DNA from 2 places in the Morganella sp. GD04133 genome. Region 1 is predicted to be linked to the other one. Evidence: predicted binding sites of a transcription regulator. Region 1 holds the regulator's gene; the other holds the start of a gene.
What was found. The regulator LexA, encoded in region 1, represses DNA repair genes until DNA is damaged. The targets are predictions, from matches to a motif close to TNCTGTATGTACATACAGNA.
Positions count from the first base shown of each region.

Region 2: a site for LexA is predicted at 1,319-1,338, ahead of sulA (SOS-induced cell division inhibitor SulA). Genes of this name have one in related genera too.

Region 1 is NZ_JAODZS010000049.1:12,867-18,742, forward strand. Features, by position in the region: gene ubiC (chorismate lyase) at 1-90, shown strand, start outside; gene ubiA (4-hydroxybenzoate octaprenyltransferase) at 127-981, shown strand; gene plsB (glycerol-3-phosphate 1-O-acyltransferase PlsB) at 1,055-3,529, opposite strand; gene N7387_RS19105 (diacylglycerol kinase) at 3,667-4,038, shown strand; gene lexA (transcriptional repressor LexA) at 4,156-4,770, shown strand; gene zur (zinc uptake transcriptional repressor Zur) at 4,849-5,367, opposite strand; gene N7387_RS19120 (YbaK/EbsC family protein) at 5,544-5,876, shown strand, end outside.
Region 2 is NZ_JAODZS010000056.1:10,915-16,790, forward strand. Features, by position in the region: gene yccS (YccS family putative transporter) at 1-474, shown strand, start outside; gene N7387_RS19905 (TfoX/Sxy family DNA transformation protein) at 522-1,133, opposite strand; gene sulA (SOS-induced cell division inhibitor SulA) at 1,358-1,864, shown strand; gene ompA (porin OmpA) at 2,215-3,276, shown strand; gene matP (macrodomain Ter protein MatP) at 3,334-3,792, opposite strand; gene N7387_RS19925 (Lon protease family protein) at 4,053-5,798, shown strand.

The sequences.
Region 1 (5,876 bases):
TGGGCCCGCTGTTCGCGGCTGTGCCTGGCGGGTAAACCACTGCTGCTGACTGAAGTTTTTCTGCCGGCCTCTCCGGCATACCCCGCATAAGTGAATATCTCGGAGAAGAATAACGTGGAACGAAGCATGGTACGCAGCAAGTGGCAGGCATACAGCCGTCTGATGCGGACAGACCGCCCGATTGGCTCACTGTTACTGCTCTGGCCGACCTACTGGGCGTTATGGATAGCGGCCCGGGGCGTCCCGGACTGGCATATTCTGATTATCTTTACCATTGGTGTGTTCAGTATGCGCGCCGCCGGGTGTGTGATTAATGATTTTGCTGACCGGAAATTTGACGGCTCGGTGGAGCGCACCAAGAACCGCCCGCTGCCGCGCGGTGATGTCACGGAAAAAGAAGCCAAAATTCTGTTTGCGGTACTGGTGCTGGTATCATTCGGGCTGGTGCTGACGCTCAATACCATGACCATCTGGCTGTCAGTCGCCGGGCTGGCGCTGGCCTGGGTGTATCCGTTTGTGAAGCGGGTCAGCCATCTGCCGCAGGTGGTGCTTGGCGCGGCCTTCGGCTGGTCGATTCCGATGGCATTTGCGGCGGTCAGTGAATCGCTGCCGGCAGAGTGCTGGCTGCTGTTTGCGGTCAATATTGTCTGGTCTGTGGTGTATGACACTCAGTACGCGATGGTGGATCGCAACGACGACCTGAAAATCGGCGTGAAATCCACGGCTATCCTGTTCGGGCGCTTTGATAAGATGATTATCGGCATATTGCAGCTGGTGATGATTCTGATGCTGTTATTGATAGGGTTGATGGTTAATCTGTCCGGTATCTTCTACTGGTCCCTGCTGCTGGCCGGCGCGTTATTTGTCTATCAGCAGCGCCTGATGGCTGACCGCGAACGCGACCCGTGTTTTCAGGCCTTTATGAATAATAACTATGTCGGGTTTATTCTGTTTCTCGGCATGCTGGTCAGTTATCTGTAAATCCGGATAACCGGCAATAAAAAAGGAGACCGGTCACCCGGTCTCCTTTTTTTGTCCTCAGTACTGACCGCTGTCAGTCAGCCGGATTACTGTCATCACTTTCCGCCGGTATGGATTCTTCCGGCTCCAGGCTGACACTTTCGATAGTCAGGCGGATTTCCGGGGACATCAGTTCTGCCAGCACGTTGTAGAACTCACCGGCATTAGCCTCAATCACATCATCATTGTCATTGATATAGCCTTCTTCACGCAGCGTGCCGACCAGCGTGGCAAACACGGCTTTGTCGAAGAATTCCGGTGCGTTGATGCCGTGCAGAACCGACAGACGCTGTGCCAGCATCCGGCTCTCTTTTTCCAGTGCGGAACGGCTGATTTCCGGGGTGGCATTCAGCAGCGACAGGGTGATCGCATAACGCTGTAATGTCTCGCGGATCCCGGCAGCCAGCAGTTGTAACGGACGGATACGGGCCGGGTTAATCACCAGCATATTATCATCACGGCGGCAGATTAATTGCTGGCGGCACAGTTCATCAATGATGGTATCGAGGATCGCCGGCAGCTCTTCCTGACTGTAACGCATAAACAGCTCGGCTTTCAGCAGCGGATAGATCATCCCGACATGTTCACGCAGCGTATCGGTACTGACACGGCGGTGATGGATCAGGATACTGGTCACCAGAGACGGCAGTACCAGCATATGCAGAATGTTATTCCGGTAGTAGGTCATCAGTACCGCATTCTCACGCGGCAGAATGATGATATCCCCGAGGCTGTCTTTTTCAACCTCGAACTTATTCATCTGCAGAGCATGTTCCAGCAGTTCTTCCGCACTTTTCGCCGGGGTGGTGCTGTCCGGAGAGTACGGCACATTGCGCAGCAGCTGGAGATAGCAGTCGAGCTGTTCGATCAGCTGTTCGCGGGTCAGCGCGCGCTGGCGGGAAGCCAGCAGAGCCGTGGTACACAGGTTGATAGCGTTGGCGGCAGCAGCATTATTGATGCTCACCATGATGTTATCAGCCAGAGAGGTGGCGGTCGGTGTCAGCCAGGACGGACGCTGCGGCTCGACCGGGTCGATTGCGTCACGCCATTCCGGCACCTGTTTTGTCAGGTATTGTGACAACGGGATCGGCTGTCCGAAGTTCACATAGCCCTGACCGAGGTTACGCAGTTTGCGCAGGCCGCGCACCATCTGGATAAAACCTTCTTTCTGTTTGGTGGCACCGCGCAGTTCTTTGGCGTATGTGCCTACTTCCATCACATGCTCATACCCGATATAGACTGGCACCAGGGTGATAGGCCGTGAGTCTCCGCGCAGCATGGCCTGAAGCGTCATCGACAGTGTGCCGGTTTTCGGCTCCAGCAGACGCCCGGTACGGGAACGACCGCCCTCGACAAAGTATTCGATGGAATAACCGCGGGAGAACAGTTCACTCAGATATTCACGGAAAACCGTGGAGTAGAGTTTATTGCCCTTGAAGCTGCGGCGGATAAAGAACGCACCGAGGCGGCGGAAAATCGGCCCCGCCGGCCAGAAGTTGAGGTTAATCCCGGCCGCGATATGCGGCGGCACCAGCCCCTGATGATAGAGCACATAGGAGAGCAGCAGATAATCCATGTGGCTGCGGTGGCAGGGAACATACACTATCTCGTGACCGTCCTGTGCCAGCTGGCGCACCCGTTCCGCATTATGGACATTCAGCCCCTGATACAGGCGGTTCCACGTCCAGCCGAGGACACGATCAGCCACGCGCAGGGCGTCATAGGTGAAGTTAGCAGCCACTTCGTTCATCATGGAAACCGCATTTTGCCGCGCTTTTTCAATGGTGATTTTTTTGGCCTTCGCTTCATCCTCAACGGCTTTTTCAATCGCTTTGGACTTCAGCAGCTTATTGAACAGCTCCTGACGCACCGGCAGCTTCGGACCGATAGCGGCCAGACGCTGACGGGAGAAGTGAATACGGGCGACACGGGCCAGTTTATTGGCGATAATAGTGTCGGTGCCGTGTTCAGAAGCCATTGCGCCCATCGACACCGGCTGTGAGAAGCGGACAAAACTGTCGCGTCCCAGCCAGAGTACGGCGAAAAATTTCTGGATCCCGTTTAACAGACGCAGATGCGGCACACCGTGGTGCCCTTCGCGGCCCGGTGAACGACCAAACATCACAGAGACCGGCAGCATCTGAATATCCAGTGCCGGATTATTACGGTGCAGATCCAGATAGGCGTGGAAAATATGGACGGAATCTTTACGCGGATTCAGGGAGTAATAACGGAATACACGCGGGCCGTCATCAATAAAGACATAGCCCGGTAATGTGGTATTACCGATAACATTATCTTCCAGCGGATCCGGCATGCCCTGTGCAAGACACTGACGACGCAGTGTCAGCAGGTCCGCCTTAGAGTGATAAGGAAGAACATAGAGTGTCGGACGTTGTGTATCCAGCCCCAGCTCACTGACCGGATCCGTCGGGATCGGCTTGCTTTTTACCAATAGTTTTAAAGGTAAATTCAATACGTTATAGTATATTTTACGCCAAAGTGACATAAATGTATGAAGCCTCTTGTTGACAATTCGCGTTCAGCATACCAGAAAGGCGGAGCCAGATCTGTGTTGCGGCAGCAATAAAATCGCGGAAAACGGCAACGCTCAGTCAGGTAATCACATTACTAACAGTGACAGAAATGAAGAAAAATACCGGATTTAAACGATTAATTAAAGCGGCAGGCTATTCAAAAAAAGGACTTATTGCGGCATGGAAAAATGAAGCCGCTATCCGTCAGGAATTGCTGACGCTGATCCCGGCCATTATTATCGCCTTTGTTTTCTCATTTACCGCTGTTGAGCGGGTGCTGCTGATTGGTTCGGTGGTGCTGGTGGTGGTGATTGAGCTTATCAACAGTGCGATTGAGGCGGTGGTTGATCGTATCGGCACGGAGTACCACGAGCTGTCCGGCCGCGCTAAAGATATGGGGTCCGCTGCCGTGTTTATCGCCACATTACTGGGGCTGTTTGTCTGGATTATGCTGTTTATCAGCTGGTTCCAGCGTCTTTAACAGCTGCTTTTTTGTGAAACCTGCGGCGCAACACGTATTTTCCTCATGTTATGGTTCCCAATCCCGGAATACCTGTATATACTCACAGTCTGACTGTATAAACAAACAGGGGGCGAAATGAAAGCACTGACGGCACGGCAGCAACAGGTCTATGACCTTGTTCGTGACCATATTTCGCAGACGGGCATGCCACCGACGCGTGCAGAAATTGCGGCACGCCTGGGTTTTCGCTCTCCGAATGCGGCGGAAGAGCACCTGAAAGCCCTGGCGCGTAAAGGCGTCATTGAGATTGTCTCCGGGGCGTCCCGGGGGATCCGTCTGCTTCTGGAAGAAGAAGAGGATGAAGGTTTACCATTAATCGGCCGTGTGGCGGCGGGTGAGCCTTTATTAGCGCAGGAACATATCGAAAGCCGTTATCAGATTGACCCGATGCTGTTTAAACCGAGTGCAGATTTCCTGCTGCGGGTAAACGGTATGTCAATGAAAGATATCGGCATTATGGACGGTGATTTACTTGCGGTGCATAAAACCCAGGACGTGCATAACGGCCAGGTAGTGGTTGCCCGTATCGAAGATGAAGTGACGGTCAAACGGTTTAAGAAAGTGGGCAGCAAGATTGAGCTGCACGCTGAAAACGAAGAATTCAGCCCGATCGTGGTGGATTTACGGGAACAGAACTTTACTGTCGAAGGTCTGGCAGTGGGTGTGATCCGTAACAACGACTGGCACTGATTTCCCGGACAGCCGCCTGAAAGGGTATCCGCTTAAAAACCACAGTACACCGGAGACGGACACTGTGGTTTTTGTTTTTCAGCGCCCGCGTTTACGCGGCTCATCATGCTCATGGTCATGCCGGCATTTATCTCTGCGGGTACAGGATTCAATATCATAACAAGGGCGGCAGTATCCGTGTGCCTCAATCACACTGTGGCGGATATGAAACTGCGCGGCATCCGCCAGCTGACTGATTTGTGAATCAATTGCCTCACCATCCCGCTCTGTCACACTGTTGCAGCGATCGCAGATAAACAGCACCGACGTATGGCTGGGTTTATCAAAATGCGGGCACATCACAAAGCTGTTGGTGGATTCAATTTTGTGGATAAATCCTTGCTCCAGCAGGAATTCCAGGCCGCGGTAGATGGTCGGCGGTTTTGCCTGCGGCTCGGTTTCACGAAGCAGATCCAGCAGCTCATAGGCACTGATGGCACCGGGCTGATCGGCGATCAGTTGCAGTATCGATTTTCGCTGAGACGTCATGCGTACACTGCGGGACAGACACAGTGCTTCTGCTTTTTTTAATAAAGTCTGAATATCAACAGGTTGCATGACATCACCTTCCGTTAATCAATAAATATATGAACAGCTCACTCTAGCATGAATTCCGGCAGAATAACCGGTATCCGTGCTATTTTGTCAAAAAAGGGCTGCCAATTCAGGGCAAATTATGGTGAGCTGTCAGGGCAAACACATAAAAAGCACATGATAATAAAATGGAGTCCTGAATGAGTATCGAAACGGTTCGTGCCTGGTTCGGCACGCATGCCCCGGATGTCACGATTATTGAAACCACACAGCCGACCGCCACGGTCAGCCAGGCCGCAGATGTTCATGGCGTCCGCCCCGGCCAAATCTGCAAAACACTTTCCTTTAAGCTGACAGATGACAGTGCAATCCTGATTGTGATGGCGGGGGATGCCCGGCTGGATAATAAAAAATTCAAAACACAGTTCGGTTGCAAAGCCAAAATGCTGAATGCAGAGGAAGTGGTGCAGTTTACCGGTCATCCGGTCGGGGGAGTCTGTCCGTTCGGGCTGCCGGTACCGCTGGCTGTTTAT
Region 2 (5,876 bases), on a different contig from region 1:
GCCCATATCAGCGACGGGGAATTTGCCTCGGTGGTGGCGAATATATCCTCAGAGCCGAGCAGTTACCGCACATCACAGGATGAGGCGTTCCGCCTGCTTTGCCTCAATCACACGCTGCTCAGTTATATTTCCGCGCTCGGGGCTCACCGTACCAAACTCACGGATGACACTATTCTGCGTCTGCTGAATGATGCTATCCGCTATATTGAGGCCGCCCTGCAAAAAGGACACCGGGAAGATTTACAGATTCAGGCTATTGCTGATGCACTCGCACAGCGCCTGGATAAATGTACCTGTGACAATAACAGCACCGAGCAACTGGTGCTGGAGCAGATCCGTCTGTTACTCAGCCTGACACCGGACATTACCGGGCTTATCCGGCAGATCAATGATAAAGAGTATAACCGGCAGCCTTCCGCCGGACGGTTCCGCCGCAAAAAACAGACTGCGGAGAAAGAAACACCGCACAGCTGACTTCGGCTCCCGGGGAAAAACGCATTTCCCCGGGATGACTGAGCTGTTTAGTTCAGCCTGCCGTGCCAGTGGATAAGATCCTCCCGCAGTGCTTTTGGTAATACTGCACTGTGGCACCCCTCAATGGCTCCGGCGATAGCAAACAGTAACTTCAGCTCATTCTGCGGCCGCGCTTTGACCTTCAGAAAACTCGCTTTGGCGCCCAGTAAATAGAGATCATCCACCCTGCGGATCCCTGCCTGCCATAAACGACGTTCCAGTGCCCTGTCCACATTCGGCAGATCTTTAATCCGCGACGGCAGCTGCTGACGTGACTGTGCATGTTCCCGCGCATGCAGGTAGGTCTGGTAAAAAAGAAACTCACACTGCTGAGGGCACTGCCATACCGCATCCGGTACGCGGTAGTAGTTAATCCGCATCGGCAGGATCCGCTTGGGATACGTGAACCGGTCATTCAGTTCCAGCCGGCAGAATAATTCGCGGGTGGCTTCTGTGCTTTTCAGCCAGAGCTGGCTGTTGGCTATCAGTGCGAACGTGACGCGGTCAATGGATAATCCCATACACCCGAACTGTGATTTCAGGCGGATCCGGCCGAACGGCTGTGTGCTGTGTTGAAGACGATCAAACTGAACATCTGACAATTTCAAATAATCCTTCATATTATCAGTCCTTTGAAAGCAGGTTAAACGTATCGTTGTGTCATTCCCTGACTGAGCTCAGCTGTCGCCACAAAATAAGGAATGTTTCTCCGATTGCCAACGATAAATTCGTATTTGTATCCGGCAAACCTGAATTTTGCGAGTTGTATGGAAAAAATTTACTTGATCTGAGTAGAATTGGATTATACTGTATACATATACAGTATCACTATGTGAGGTTAACTATGCGCCAGCAGGCAACCCGGGAATACATCCCTGTAACACCGGCATCTGTGTCATCCACCCTTGCGGGGGACCACCGTCCGGCCGGAATGGTCAGCGAACTGGTTTATCGCAATAATGATATCGTCCTGACTCATATTCTGCTTCCTTTATTACGTCAGCTTGCCGGGGAGTCCCGCTGGCTGTTATGGCTCTCTCCGGGCGCAAAACTTAACCGTACCTGGTTATCGCAGAATCAGCTGCCGGGTGATAAAGTCATGCAGTTGTCCCGCATTCCGGCAATCAACAGTGTTGCCGCTATGGAGAAAGCGCTCGCCAGCGGTAACTACAGTGTGGTTCTGGGCTGGCTGCCGGCACTGACTGAGCAGGAGAACGCCCGGTTACAGCGCGCTGCGGAACAGGGCGGCTGCCTCGGCTTTATTATGCGCCCGCAGGAATGGCATCATGACAGTGCGCCTGTTACACGACAACTGAATACATTACAAATTCACTCTTTCCCTTATCATTAAGGAAAATTAAGAATATTCTCAGCTTTTTTTACATGCCCGTATCATTTGCTCTGCTTAATTAATAAAATTACACTATTTCAACGTGTTAAGTTAAATATCCAAAGAAATTGACTATTTTGTATGTTTATGAATCAGTACAGTTTTTTACATTTTTTTAGTCGAATTCCGCAGGACAGGCTTGTAACTTTTAAAGTTCGCTGTAGACTTTACACCGTTAAGGTAGTGCTTAAAATTCCCTGTTGGGAGCTATTTACTAAATAGCGCACATAATCCCTGACTATTTTTAAAAACCAAAGGCGAAAATAAGGCTATTTAAGCCAGAGCCAATTTGGATGATAACGAGGCGTAAAATGAAAAAGACAGCTATCGCAGTAGCAGTGGCAGTGGCAGCTTTCGCAAGCGTTGCGCAGGCAGCTCCAAAAGACAATACCTGGTATACCGGTGGTAAATTAGGTTGGTCTCAGTATCAGAATACCGGTAGCACTATCGGTAACACCGGTCCGACTCATAAAGATCAGATCGGCGCTGGTATCTATGCTGGTTATCAGCACAACCAGTACATGGGCTTTGAATTAGGTTATGACTGGTTAGGTCGTATGCCTTACAAAGGTGACGAAAATAACGGCGCATTCAAAGCACAGGGCGTTCAGCTGACTACCAAACTGAGCTATCCGGTAATGGATGACTTAGATGTCTATACCCGTCTGGGTGCAATGGTATGGCGTGCTGATTCCAGCTACTCCACACCAGCTAACCGTACACAAACCACCAATAACGACACAGGTGTTTCACCTCTGTTCGCACTGGGTACTGAGTACGCAATCACCCGTGATATCGCAGCTCGTGTAGAATATCAGTGGATCAACAACATCGGCGATAAAGAAACCACGTTAGCACGTCCTGATAACGGCATGCTGAGTGTTGGTGTTGCTTACCGTTTCGGTCAGGATGAAGTTGCTGCACCAGTTGCAGAACCAGCTCCGGTTGTTGCACCAGTTGTTGAGAACAAACGTTTCACCCTGCGTTCAGACGTTCTGTTCAACTTCAACAAATCTACTCTGAAAGCTGAAGGTCAGGAAGCTCTGAACCAGCTGTTCAACGAACTGGCGTCAATCGATCCGACTCAGGGCAACGTCCTGGTTATCGGTTACACTGACCGCATCGGTTCCCAGAACTACAACCTGCCACTGTCTCAGAAACGTGCACAGAGCGTTGTAGATTACCTGGTCGCTAAAGGCATCCCTGCCGGCAGCATCCGTGCAGAAGGCCGCGGTAAAGAAGATCCTGTCACTGGTAACAAATGTGACAACATCAAACAGCGCGCTGCTCTGATCGAATGTCTGGCTCCGGATCGTCGTGTTGAAATCGAAATCCAGGGCGTAACTGAACAAGTCACTCAGGCTGCTCAGTAAGTTCTGATTCGGTTGCATGATGCAATGAATTGTATAAACCCCATCTCCGGATGGGGTTTATTTTTTGTCTGTTCCCAGCAGGCTTTGCAGATCTTCCTTCAGTGATGTTATCTTCGTCGCGTACTTTTCTTTGCGTTCCGCATCTTCCAGTAACTGCACAATCGTGTCTGATAAGGTACTGCCGCGCCGCTGTGATAACGCGGACAACCGCTGCCAGACCAGAAACTCCAGATCAACCGATTTCTTGCGGGTATGCTGCTGCTCGGCATTAAAATGACGCTTGCGCCGTGCGCGGATAGTCTGGCTCATCCGGTTTGCCAGTCCCGGCGCCATGTGTTTTTGTATCCAGGCGGTCACTTTTACCGGATGTGATTCCAGTTTCAGTAACTGCGCCACCGCCTCTTCTGCCCGGCTTTTTTCCGTATAACGGGTGATCGCCTCACCTTCACGGTATTTTTTGACCAGATAGGCCCACTTCCAGCCACATTCAAGATTCTCTAGTTGCTGATATTTCATGATTTTTCTCAGTGACAGGGTAACACAGACATAAGCATAGCAATATTCGCCGTAAAAAACCGCCCCCCGGCACAATTCTTTCCTGTCAGTACGGGTAAAAATAAACGCCGCGAGGATAGCTATCCGGCCTGCTTACGCGCTACAATGTCCCGCTATTTTCGTTACTATTCAAAGGCGGTGCTGATAACCGCACACTGCGGAGAGCGCCAGATCCTGCCGCAACGATTAAATCCGACATTATCAAAAGCAGACAATACCGAGTGAATATTAAACAGCTGACCTGGCAGGCATTACTGCCTGATGAAAACAGTTACCGCACCATCCTGCAAACCGCGTCTGAACTGCCTGCTCAGCAGGCCGGTATCGTACAGCCGCGTTTGCAGGAAAGCCTGTCACTTTTCAGCCATCCGGCGGCAAAACGCCGTTTTATGCTGGTCAAAAGTGACGAAAGCGAGTGTTATCTGAATACGATAGCGCAATTACTGCCGCCGGAAATCAGAGTCCGGCAAAAGCGTACCATGGGCGGAGAGTACCACTTCGATAATCACAGGTTTGTCTTTACACCGGCGGATAACGGTCACTTTAGTGCTGTACAGCCGTTCGCGGTCTGTGACTGGACAGAACCGGAGCAACTGTTCGGTCAGGTCTATACTCATCATCAGCACGTGCAGTTGCAGCCCGGCATCATTCATCAGGTCAATGGCGGCTTTCTGATCATGTCCCTGCGCAGTCTGCTCGCACAACCACTAATGTGGCTGCGTTTAAAGCAGATGGTCTGCTCACAGCGCTTTGACTGGCTGGCACACACCGAACAACATCCGCTGCCGTTCCCGGTTGACAGCATGCCGCTTGACCTGCGGGTCATTGTGGTGGGCGATCGCCTGAGCCTGGATGAGTTTATGCTCTCTGAGCCTGAACTGAGCGAAGAAGCGTTGTACGGTGAATATGAATTTGATTACCAGCCGGAAGAAACAGAACAGCTGACCGTCTGGTGTCAGTTTGTCAACGGGCTGCTGAAACAAAATCAGCTGCCGCCGCTCAGTGCTGACGGCTGGTATGAACTGCTCCGTCAGGGCATGCGTTTTCAGGAAGATAAAAAGACTCTGCCGCTCGACCTGACATGGCTGACCACCCTGCTGCGCGATGCCGCCACCCTGCTGCCGGCGGATACGATTACGGCTGAAGCACTGCGCAAAATCAAAGATAACCGCAGCTGGCGGCACGGCTATCTGGCCGACCGCGGGCTGGATGAGATTCTTCAGGGTCAGGTGTACATCCAGACTCAGGGCAGCGTTGTCGGCCAGATCAACGGATTGTCCGTTCTCCAGTATCCGGGGCACCCGGAAGCGACCGGAGAGCCCTCCCGTATCACCTGTGTGGCACATATCGGTGATGGTGAGTTTGTTGATGTCGAGCGCAAATCAGAGCTTGGCGGTAACATTCACGCCAAAGGCATGATGATTATGCAGGCTTACCTGATTGCGGAGCTTAAACTGGAGCAGCCGTTCCCGTTCTCCACCTCCGTGGTCTTTGAACAGTCCTACGGCGAAGTGGATGGTGACAGCGCCTCTCTGGCTGAGCTGTGCGCCCTTATCAGTGCCCTCTCCTGGCAGCCGGTTGACCAGCAGATCGCCGTGACCGGCTCTGTTGACCAGTTCGGGTTTGTGCAGGCTATCGGCGGCGTGAATGAAAAAATCGAAGGCTTCTTCCGCCTGTGTCAGGCCAGAGGGCTGACCGGTAAACAGGGGGTAATTATCCCGTCCGCCAACGAGCGTCATCTGGTGCTGGCGGATGATGTGGTTGAAGCCGTACGTCAGGGTGAATTCCACATATGGACGGCAGGCCATGTCTCACAGGCAGCCTCACGCCTGATGAATATGCCGTATTATGAAGAAGAAGGTAATCCGTCCGGAGAACACTTGTTAGCTATAATTCAGGATCGGATTTTTCTGGCAAATAATCAGGATAAACCAAGAAACTCGTGGTTTTCCCGCTGGTGGAAATAACACAATTTTTATCTGATCGGACTTGTTCAGCGTACAAGTGTAAGCTATTGTGTAGCCTATCTGATAAACAAGGCAAAG